2 regions of the Bradyrhizobium sp. 14AA genome follow, and region 1 is predicted to be linked to the other one. Evidence: predicted binding sites of a transcription regulator. Region 1 holds the regulator's gene; the other holds the start of a gene.
What was found. Region 1 encodes PhoB, which activates phosphate uptake and scavenging genes when phosphate is short. Its sites were predicted from a motif close to TGTCATNNANCTGTCAT; they were not measured.

Region 2: phnF (phosphonate metabolism transcriptional regulator PhnF) is a predicted target of PhoB. The motif match lies at 3,883-3,899, and genes of this name have one in related genera.

The regions. Positions count from the first base shown of each region.
Region 1 covers NZ_JAVAYM010000046.1:298-5,977, reverse strand. The annotation lists gene phoU (phosphate signaling complex protein PhoU) at 1-351, shown strand, start outside; gene phoB (phosphate regulon transcriptional regulator PhoB) at 366-1,073, shown strand; gene RAD15_RS41610 (GcrA family cell cycle regulator) at 1,375-1,887, opposite strand; gene RAD15_RS41605 (acetylornithine transaminase) at 2,353-3,561, shown strand; gene argF (ornithine carbamoyltransferase) at 3,561-4,484, shown strand; gene RAD15_RS41595 (Hsp33 family molecular chaperone) at 4,767-5,680, shown strand, end outside.
Region 2 covers NZ_JAVAYM010000019.1:125,417-131,096, reverse strand. The annotation lists gene phnC (phosphonate ABC transporter ATP-binding protein) at 1-101, shown strand, start outside; gene phnD (phosphonate ABC transporter substrate-binding protein) at 186-1,121, shown strand; gene phnE (phosphonate ABC transporter, permease protein PhnE) at 1,200-2,084, shown strand; gene phnE (phosphonate ABC transporter, permease protein PhnE) at 2,081-2,929, shown strand; gene phnF (phosphonate metabolism transcriptional regulator PhnF) at 3,121-3,849, opposite strand; gene phnG (phosphonate C-P lyase system protein PhnG) at 3,969-4,433, shown strand; gene phnH (phosphonate C-P lyase system protein PhnH) at 4,438-5,046, shown strand; gene RAD15_RS29345 (carbon-phosphorus lyase complex subunit PhnI) at 5,051-5,680, shown strand, end outside.

The DNA.
Region 1 (5,680 bases):
CGCGGCCTCGAGCACATGACCGATCTCGTGCAGCAGCAGGTCAAGTCGGTGCTGGACGCCTATGCCGCGCACGATCTGCCGGCGGCGATGGCGGTGTGGAAGGGCGACGAGGAAGTCGACGCCATCTGCACCTCGCTGTTCCGTGAGCTCCTCACCTACATGATGGAGGATCCGCGCAACATCTCGTTCTGCATTCATCTGATGTTCTGCGCCAAGAACATCGAGCGGATCGGCGACCACGCCACCAACATCGCCGAGACCGTGTTCTACATGATCGAGGGTCAGGCGATCACCGACAAGCGGCCGAAGGGCGACATGACGACCTTCGCCACGACGATTCCGAACACCTAAGGAGCGACGACACCATGGGCGCACGCATTATGGTGGTTGAGGACGAGGAAGCTCTCACCGAGCTTCTCCGCTACAACCTCGAAGGCGACGGCTATGACGTCGAGACGGTGATGCGCGGCGATGACGCCGACACTCGTCTCAAGGAGCACATCCCCGATCTGATCGTGCTGGACTGGATGCTGCCGGGGCTCTCCGGCATCGAGCTGTGCCGGCGGTTGCGGACCCGTCCCGAGACCAAGCAGCTCCCGATCATCATGCTCACCGCGCGCGGCGAGGAGAGCGAGCGGGTGCGCGGTCTTGCGACCGGCGCCGATGACTACATCGTCAAGCCATTCTCGGTGCCGGAGCTGCTGGCGCGCGTGAAGGGGCTCTTGCGGCGGGCCAGCCCCGAGCGGCTCGCCACCGTGCTCGCCTATGGCGACATCGAGCTCGACCGCGACAAGCGCCGCGTGGCGCGCTCGGGCCGGCCGATCGATCTCGGTCCGACCGAATATCGCCTCCTGGAGTTCTTCCTGGAACATCCCGGCCGCGTGTTCTCGCGCGAGCAGCTGCTCGACAGCGTCTGGGGCCGCGACATCTACATCGACGAGCGCACCGTCGACGTCCATATCGGCCGCCTGCGCAAGCTGCTCAATCTCGGCCGCGAGCAGGACCCGATCCGCACCGTCCGCGGCGCCGGCTACGCGCTGGATGATCGCTTTGCGAAGGCGGAGCAGGTGTGAGGGTTGGGACGCAGGCTTGAGTTTGGCCGCGGCCATAATCTCAGCCGTCGTCCCGGACAAGCGAAGCTGCAGGCAACGCGCAGCGTTGTCTGCAGCGAAGAGCAGATCCGGGACCCCTAACGACAGGGCGTGGTTGTTGTGCGAAAAAGGTAACTCCGAGTCCCCGTAACCACATCTGTCGTTGGCTATGGGTCCTGGATCTGCGCGCGCTTCAGGCGCGCTTGTCCGGGGCGACATCGGACGTCTTGAGCCGTCATCGTGTGACGGCTGCCGTCGTTGCAGTCAGCTAAATCCGTCTAACTCACCGCGGTCCCGGCTTCGCCGGTGCGCGGCGGCGATCTGCTGCCGGCTGGTAGGCGACGCGCGAGTGCTGGGCGCAATAGGGCAGGCCGGAGAGCGCCTTGCCGCCGCAGAAGAAGAAGTCTGGGCTCGAGGGATCGCCGACCGGCCAGTGGCAGGTCGCCTCGTTCAGCTCCAGCAGCGACAGCCGCTGGCTCATCGGCACCACGTTGTCGTAGGTGACCGGTTCGGCCTCCACCTCGACCTCGAAGGCCTGCGCCAGCGCGGTGTTGCCGCGCGAGATCGGACGGCTCACCCGCATCATGTGCTGCGCGGGACGCGCCTTGCGCGGCCGGGGCGCTGCCGATGAAGGGCTCTTGGCGCGGCCGGACAGGCCGAGCCTGTGCACCTTGCCGATCACGGCATTGCGGGTCACATTGCCGAGCTCAGCTGCGATCTGGCTGGCCGAAAGTCCGGCCTCCCAGAGCTTTTTAAGCTGTTCGACGCGATCGTCGGACCAGGTCAAAACCGTCATTGCACCCTTTCCCTCGCTGCGCGCCGCCATATCGGGGCCTTGCAGCGAATGCCTAAGCCTTGAAAAACCCGTGCCGCCAGAATCCCTTAAGGCTCGCCGGGTGCACGAAGTGCGCCCGAACGTTTACGCCGGTACATGAGGACTTAGAGATCAGAACCGCTGCACGAGATGTCGTATCTGACAGGGCAAACGCTACAATATGGCGTGACTCCCGCGCAAGAGTCCGCCGACTCGCTTCCACATGTTCCGTGGTGGAAACGCGCAAAATCGGCACCGCAAGACTACGGATTCAGCGTTTCCCGAGGCTTTCCAGTGGCATTGACACCCGCCTTGCCAGGCATAAGATAGTGTCACGTGCCGCCCTTAAAAGGCGGCACGTTTCGTTTTCCGGACCGGTCGATGGTGCGCTGCGCAAGGCAAACCAGGCTGGTCCCAACATCCAAATGCAACATCCAAGTGATCGTCATGACCAACAGCGCCGCGCCGCATCTGCTTCCCGTTTTCGCCAGGGCCGACCTCGGCTTCGAGCGCGGCGAAGGCTGCTGGCTCATCGCGACCAATGGTGATCGCTATCTCGATTTCACCTCCGGTGTCGCGGTGAACGCGCTCGGCCACGCCCATCCCGCGCTGGTCAAGGCGTTGCAGGAGCAGGCGACCAAGCTCTGGCACATGTCGAACCTGTTCCAGAGCCCGGATGGCGAGAAGCTCGCGAACCGGCTCTGCAATGAGAGCTTCGCGGACTTCGTGTTCTTCTGCAATTCCGGCGCCGAAGCGCTGGAGGGCGTGATCAAGCTGGTCCGCCATCACCACTTCTCCAAGGGGCATCCGGAGCGCTACCGCATGATCACCTTCGAGGGCGCCTTCCACGGCCGCACGCTGGCGACGTTGGCTGCAACGGGATCTGCAAAATATCTCGAAGGTTTCGGTCCGCCGATGGACGGCTTCGACCAGGTGCCGCATGGCGACATCGAGGCGGTGAAGAAGGCGATCGGTCCGCAGACCGCCGGCATTCTGATCGAGCCGATCCAGGGCGAGGGCGGCGTGCGGTCGGCGACGCCTTCTTTCCTGAGGGCGTTGCGCCAGCTCTGCGATGAGAAGGGCTTGCTGCTCGCGTTCGACGAGGTGCAGACCGGCATGGGCCGCACCGGCGATCTCTTCGCCCACAGGCGCACCGGCGTCATGCCTGACGTGATGTCGCTGGCCAAGGCACTGGGCGGCGGCTTCCCGATCGGCGCGGTGCTGGCGACTGCCGACGCGGCCGCTGGCATGGGGCCTGGCTCGCATGGCTCGACCTTCGGCGGCAATCCGCTGGCGATCGCGGCTGCGAACGCGGTGCTCGACGTCATGCTCAAGCCCGGCTTCTTCGACCACGTGCAGAAGATGTCGCTGCTGCTCAAGCAGAAGCTCGCCTCCGTGATCGACCGTCACCCCGATGTCGTCAGCGAAGTGCGCGGCGAGGGCCTCCTGATCGGCATCAAGGCCGTGGTGCCGTCGGGTGATCTGGTCGCGGCGCTGCGCAATGAAAAATTGCTCACGGTTGGCGCCGGCGACAATGTCGTGCGTTTCCTGCCGCCCTTGATCGTCACCGAAGCCGAGATCGAGGACAGCGTCGGGCGGCTCGAGCGCGCCTGCGCGGCAATCTCGTCCAGCCAGACCAAGCGGGCGGCAAGCTGATGAGCAAGTCCCCGAAGCACTTCCTCGACATCAACGAGCTGCCGCTGTCGGAGCTCAAGAGCATGCTCGCAGCCTCCTCCGCCATGAAGGCGAAGCAGAAGGCGCATCAGCCGGTCAGGCCACTCGAAGGCAAGACGCTGGCGATGATCTTCGAGCGCCCCTCGACGCGGACGCGCGTGTCGTTCGACGTCGCCATGCGCCAGCTCGGCGGCGAGCCCATCATGCTCACCGGCGCCGAGATGCAGCTCGGTCGCGGCGAGACCATCGCCGACACCGCGCGGGTGCTGTCGCGTTATGTCGACGCCATCATGATCCGCATCCTCAATCACGATGCCCTGCTGGAGCTTGCAGCGTATGCGACCGTGCCCGTCATCAACGGCCTGACGCGGCGCTCGCATCCCTGCCAGGTGATGGCCGACCTCATGACCTATGAGGAGCATCGCGGCCCGATCGAGGGCAAGACGGTGGCCTGGACCGGCGACGACAACAACGTGCTGGCGTCCTGGGCCCACGCCGCCGAGCGCTTCAAGTTCCAGCTCAATGTCGCCACCCCGCCGGAGCTCGCGCCGAAAAAGGCGATGCGCGACTTCATCAAGACGTCAGGCGCGTCGATCGTGCTCGGCACCGATCCGGAAGCCGCCGTGAAGGGCGCCGATTGCGTCGTCACCGACACCTGGGTGTCGATGGGCGACAAGGAGGGCGAGCATCGTCACAACGTGCTCAAGCCCTACCAGGTCAATGCGCAGCTGATGTCGCTGGCCAAGCCCGACGCGCTGTTCATGCACTGCCTGCCCGCCCATCGCGGCGAGGAGGTCACGGATGAAGTGATCGACGGCCCGCAATCGGTCGTGTTCGACGAGGCGGAAAACCGTCTGCATGCGCAGAAGGGCATTCTGGCCTGGTGCTTTGACGCGGTGAAGTAGCGCGGACGATGGAGCGGGTGGCTGCGCCACCCTCCGCTGTCGTCCCGGACAAGCGCGCCAAAAAGCGCGCGCTGATCCGGGATCCATAGCCACAGGACGTCGTGTGACGAGGGCTCGGAGTTGTCATCTCGCGCTATGATGTAATCCTGTGGTTATGGGTCCCGGATCTGCGCTTACGCTTGTCCGGGACGACATCGAGTTTGTGGTAACGCTGTGCAACCACAATCACGTCCGGAACACGCCCCCTTCCATTTCCGACCCTCCGACCCCAGATAGAGCGCCATGGTTTTCCAATCCCCAGACATGAAAACCGGGCCTGAAGGCCCGGTTCGCGCACCATCAGCGGTTCCCATCGATGACGCCGTGCTGCCCTACGAGGTCGACGCGCTCGACGTGCGCGGGCGCCTGGTGCGGCTCGGGCCCGCGCTCGACGAGATCCTGACCAAGCACGATTATCCGGCACCGGTCGGCAAGCTGCTCGGCGAGGCCATCGTGCTGACGACGCTGCTCGGCACGGCGCTGAAATTCGAGGGCCGTTTCATTCTCCAGGCCCAGACCGACGGTCCGGTGTCGTTCCTGGTCGTCGACTACATGGCGCCGGATCGCCTGCGCGCCTATGCGCGCTTCGACGCCGCGCGCCTCGGCGATGCCAAAGAATCTGGCATGAATTCCGGCACGCTGCTCGGTCGCGGCCATCTCGCCATGACCATCGACCAGGGCCCCGACATGAGCCGCTACCAGGGCCTTGTCGCGCTCGAGGGCGGCAGCCTGGAAGACGCCGCCCATGAATATTTCCTGCGCTCCGAGCAGATCCCGACGCGCGTGCGCCTCGCGGTCGGCGAGGAGTGGCGCTCGAACGACGGCGGCAAGCATCGCTGGCGCGCCGGTGGCATGCTGATGCAGTTCCTGCCGAAGGCGCCCGAGCGCGCGCGGCAGGCCGATCTGCATCCCGGCGATGCGCCTGATGGAGTCGAGGCGCACAGCGTCGCTGAAGATGACGCCTGGGTCGAGGCGCGTTCGCTGATCGAGACCGTCGAAGACGTCGAGCTGATCGATCCCGAACTCTCCGGCGAGCGGCTGCTCTACCGTCTCTTCCACGAGCGCGGCGTGCGCGTGTTCAATCCGATGGTCCTGAAGGCGCAATGCTCGTGCTCGCGCGATGCGGTCGCATCGATGCTGAAGAGCTTCTCATCCGA
Region 2 (5,680 bases), on a different contig from region 1:
CGCGCGAGCTCTACGATCTCGAAGCCGCCGACGTCATGGGCGGCATGCCTGTCCCGGCGCCCGAGGGCGTTCCCGCGCTTGGAACGGCTGCGGCGGCCTGAGCCGCGCCACCTGTTTGAGTTGCAAGTCTTTGCGTCAACCGACCGATCAAGTCTTTGCGTCAACCGACCGATGAAGAGGGTATCATGATCACTCGCAGACTAGTCCTTGCCGGCGCCGCGGCGCTCGCGTTCACGGCCTCCGCTTCGGCCGACGACTGGAAAGCCAAATATCCGGAACTGACCTTCGCGGTCGTTCCGGCCGAGAACGCCTCGGGCGTCACCGAGCGCTGGGCGCCGTTCATGAGCTATCTCTCCAGGGAATTGGGCGTGAAGGTCACGCTGCGCATCGCCAACGACTACGCCGCGGTGATCGAAGGCCAGCGCGCCGGCAATATCCATATCGCCAGCTACGGCTCGGCCTCGTTCGCGCGCGCCCGCCTGACCGGCGTCAAGACCGATGCCTTCGCCAACGACATCAATGCCGATGGCTCGACCGGCTACTACTCGGTGTTCTTCGTCAAGGCGAGCAGCGCCTACAAGAAGATCGATGACCTCAAGGGCAAGAACCTCGGCCTCGTCGACCCGAACTCGACCTCCGGCAACAACGTGCCGCGCTTCGAGCTCGACAAGATGGGCATCGCCGACGCCGACAGCTATTTCGGCAAGGTCGTCTTCACCGGCAGCCACGAGAACGCGATGCTGGCGTTGGCGCAGGGCACGGTCGACGTCGCCGCCAACCAGTGGACCAGCGACGACGATTCGACGCTGGCGCAGATGCTGACCAAGGGCATGCTGAAGAATGCCGACGGCTCGCCGATGAAGAAGGACGACTTCCGCATCATCCACAAGTCGGCGTCGATCATCAACGGCCCCTATGCCTATAACTCCGACCTGCCGGACGACGCCAAGGCGGCGATCACGAAGGCGTTCTTCGATGCGCCGGCCAAGGACAAGGCGGCCTTCGATCGCCTCCAGGACGGCCAGAAGAAGGGCTTTCATCCCGCCACCACCAAGGACTGGGATGGCACGATCGACCTGATCAAGTTCGTCGACGCGCTGCGTAAGAAGAAGGCGTCCTGAGTTTCGGGACGACGGCACTGGAGCCGGGTCGATGGACCCGGCTCCTTCTCTTTTTGACCGACCCCTGGTCCTGATCCGATGACCGTTGCGGTTTCGATCCTCCCCGAGCAGCAGCTCGCCGTGCTCAATGCCGCCTATGGCCAGGCGGTCGCGCGCAGGCGCTGGCGCCTCCTGTTGGGAGCCGTGATCTTTGCGGCGGCGCTGGTTCTCGCCGCGATCGGCGCGGAGGTGAACCTGCGCACGCTCTTCACCTATTTCGGCAACTTCCTCGGCTATTTCGACCGCATCCTCACGCTCGACAACGGCCAGCGGGTCTGGACCGATGTCGGCGAGTGGCTCTGGGGCTGGCGCAAATGGCTGAAGATGCTCGGCGAGACGCTGCTGATCAGCTATGTCGGCACGCTGATCGGTGCGACCCTCGCATTCGCTCTGAACTTCTTCGCGGCGGAAAACACCTCGCCCGCGCCCTGGCTGCGCTTCACGGTGCGTCGCCTGCTCGAGTTTGCCCGCACCGTTCCCGGAATCGTCTTCGCGCTGATCTTCGTGATCGCCTTCGGGCTCGGCCCGATGGCGGGCGTGCTCGCGATCGCGATCCATTCCACCGGCGCGCTCGGAAAACTGTTCTCGGAGATCGTCGAGAATGCCGACATGAAGCCGGTCGAAGGCATCCGCTCGACCGGCGCAAGCTGGCTCTCCTGCATGCGTTTTGCGATCGTGCCGCAGGTCACCGCAGGCTATGCCAGCTACGCGCTGCTGCGCTTCGAGATCAACGTCCGCGAGGCCTCCGTGATGGGCTTCGTCGGTGCCGGCGGCATCGGCCAGGAGCTCGTCGTTGCTATCCGCAAGTTCTACTATTCGGACGTCAGCGCCATCCTGCTCACCGTCATCGTCACCGTCTTCATCATCGATATCAGCACCGGCTGGCTGCGCGGCCGCCTGTTCGGCAGGGAGGCGCGGACGTGACGAGGCCGCAGGAGGTCGACACGCGAGCGCTTCGCGCGCGCTACCCCGAGGTGTTCGATCGGCCGGCCTCGGCCCGGCTCGCGATGCCGGCGATGATCGTCGCGGCGTTCGCGATCCTGGTGTACGGGCTCGTCGATCTCGACTTCTCGCCGTCGCGGTTCTTCGCTGGCCTCAGCCAGCTCGGCTGGATCAGCCTGATGATGATCCCGCCGGACCCCGGCTCGTCGCTGCCGATCTATCTGAAGGCGCTCGGCGAGACGCTGTCGATCGCGTTGCTCGGCACGACGCTGGCCGCGTTGTTCGCGTTGCCGGTCAGCCTGCTCGCGGCTCGCAACATCGTGCCGTCGAACATCCTGCGCTTCCCGGTCCGGCGTTTCCTGGATTCGATCCGCGGCGTCGACACGCTGATCTGGGCGCTGGTGTGGATCAACGTGGTCGGGCTCGGCCCGTTCGCCGGCGTGCTCGCGATCGCGGTCTCCGATTTCGGCGCGTTCGGAAAACTGTTCTCGGAGGCGATCGAAGGTGCCGACCAGAAGCAGGTCGAGGGCATCCGCGCCTCCGGCGGCAGCCCGCTGCACGAGATCCGCTTTGGCCTGTTGCCGCAGGTCCTGCCCGTGATCGCCGGTCAGGTGCTCTATTTCATCGAATCCAACACCCGCTCGGCCACCATCATCGGCATCGTCGGTGCCGGCGGCATCGGGCTTCAGCTTGCCGAGCAGATCCGCGTGCTGGAATGGCAGAAGGTGTCGTTCCTGATCCTGATGATCCTGGTCGCGGTGGCCGCGATCGATTTCATCTCGGGCAAGCTGCGGTTTGCGATTATTGGAAGGCGGGCGGTGGCCTGATCGCAGGTGCCGTAGGGTGGGTTAGCCGAAGGCGTAACCCACCACCGCTTATCTCCGCGGAGACAGTGCCGTAGGGTGGGCAAAGCGCAGCGTCCCCACCAATTCTATCGTAGTGCTCGATGAATGGTGGGCACGGCGCAAGCGGCGCCTTTGCCCACCCTACGAGTCCGGTTTCGTGGAGAGAGGGTTCTCTACGACTCCACCAGAAACTCCACCCGCTCCGCCGCAAAGCGCGAATGCTTCGTCACTAGCGGCTTGCCTTCGAGACCATGGTCGGTCGCATCGACCACCAGGATAGGCCGGCCGAGCGGCAGATCCAGCCGTGCCGCATCGGTGGCGTCCACGATGCCGGCGGTGATCCGGGTGGCGCCGCGGCGATAGTCGCGGACGCCGTAATGTTCCAGCAGTTTCGTCATCGAGCGTGTCGCCGCGAATACCGCGCCCGCACCGGGAAACAATTCCGCCGATAGCCAGGTCGTGGAGACGCAGATCGGCGTGCGGTCGGCGAGCCGTATCGCTTCGATCCGCACCAGCGGAGCGCCGGCCTTCAATCCCAGTTCCCGCGCCAGTTCGCGGGTCGCGACGTCATCGGTCGCCTCGATCAGGCGGCCATGCGGTTCGCGGCCATCGGCGCCGACGATCTCGGAGAAGCGCGTGCGCGAACGCAAGGGATAGGCGAGCTTCTGCGCCTCGACATAGGTTCCGCTGCCGCGTTCGGCGCGCACCAGGCCGCGTTCGGCAAGCGCGGCGAGCGCGCGCCGCACGGTGTGGCGGTTCACCCGATAGGTTTCGGCGATCTCCATCTCGCCTGGCAATTTGTCGCCGGCCGCAAAGCGGCCGTCGGCGATGCCGCGTTCGATGCCGTCGGCGACGAGGCGCCACAACGCGACGCCCGAGGAGGCTGTGTCCTGCATGCTCATGTCGCGGCCAAGCTAGCCCAGAAATCACGTCCTTGTCACGAAACAGTCATGGCGTGCCCGTATGAAGTTGTCTAGTATCATAGACAACTTGGATTCGGCAAGTTCTGCGGAAAAGTTCGGTGGATACGGTGACCCAGCACAACAATCAGCAAGCCCAGCGCAAGGCCGCGATGGCGGTGCTGGCGCATGCGGAGGCGGGCGAGATCGCCGCCCGCCTCCGTAACTTGACTCTCCCGGCCCATCAGGAGCTGCGCGCGCCGGAAAGCGGCCTCGTCATGCTGCGCGGCCGGGTCGGTGGCGACGGTGCGCCGTTCAATCTCGGTGAAGCCACGGTGTCGCGCGCCGCGGTGCGGCTTGCGAGCGGCGAGGTCGGCTTCGGCTACACGCTCGGGCGCAACAGTGAGAAGGCGCGGCTGATCGCGCTGTGCGATGCGCTGGTGCAGTCCAGGGACTTCGGCGGAGCGGTCGAGCGGGACGTTATCGCGCCGTTGCGCGAGCAGCTTATGGTCAGGCGCAAGCAGGCGGCGGCGGAGACCGCCGCAACGAAGGTGGATTTCTACACCATGGTGCGCGGTGAGGGGTGAGATCATGACCACGATTGCGGAACTGCCGCCCGGTTTCGCCGACAAGGTGCTGTCGGCGCAATCGACCTTTCGCTCGGTCATGGACGCGATGGCGCGGCCGGGCTCGGTCCAGCGCATCGTTCCGATGGCCGGGGCGCCAGGGCCGATGATGCGCGGCACGGCCGCGATCGCGCTGACATTGTTCGACCACGACACGCCGCTCTGGCTCAATCCGCGGATGGCGGAAAGCTCGGACGTGGTGAAATGGCTCAAGTTCCACACCGGCGCGCCGGTGGTGCAGGATACGTCGATCGCAAGCTTCGCGCTGATCAGCGACGGCGTCCTGCTGCCCGCGCTCGAACGCTTTGCGCTGGGCACCAACGAATATCCGGATCGTTCGACCACGGTGATCATTCAGGTCGAGAGCCTCGACGCGGGACGCAGCTTCGAGCTGCGCGGTCCCGGCATCGACGGTGTCGCGACGCTCCAGGCCTCGATCAAACCGTTCGACCTGTTCGAGCGCCTGCGCTTCAACGAAGCATTGTTTCCGCGGGGCATCGACGTGGTGCTGGTCGCCGATGATGCCGTGGTTGCGATCCCGCGCACCACGCGCGTCGTGAACAGGGGAAGCTAGTCGCATGTATGTCGCAGTCAAAGGCGGCGAACGCGCCATCGAGAACGCCCATCGTCTGCTCGCCAATGCGCGGCGCGGCGATCAGAGCGTTGCGGAAGTCACGCTCGACCAGATCTCGGAGCAGCTCGGCCTTGCCGTGGACCGCGTCATGAGCGAGGGCTCGCTCTATGACCGCGAGCTCGCGGCACTCGCGATCAAGCAGGCGCGCGGCGACATGATCGAGGCGATCTTCCTCGTCCGCGCCTTCCGCGCCACCCTGCCGCGCTTCGGCGCGAGCGAGCCGTTCGACACCGGCACGATGCGGGTGCGGCGGCGGGTCTCCTCGACCTTCAAGGATATTCCGGGCGGCCAGATCCTCGGACCGACCTTCGACTACACGCATCGCCTGCTCGATCCCTCACTCGCCGAAGGTTTCGTGCCGGAAGCGCCGGCAACAGCCGAAGCGTCGACGGCGCCGACGCCGCGCGTGACCGACATTCTCGGCCGCGACGGGCTGATCGAGTCGTCGCCACAGGCTGAAGATGGCGCCAGCGTTGGCGACCTCACCCGCGAGCCGCTGAACTTTCCGGCGGATCGCGATTTGCGCCTGCAAAATCTCGCGCGCGGTGACGAGGGCTTCTTGCTCGCGATGGGC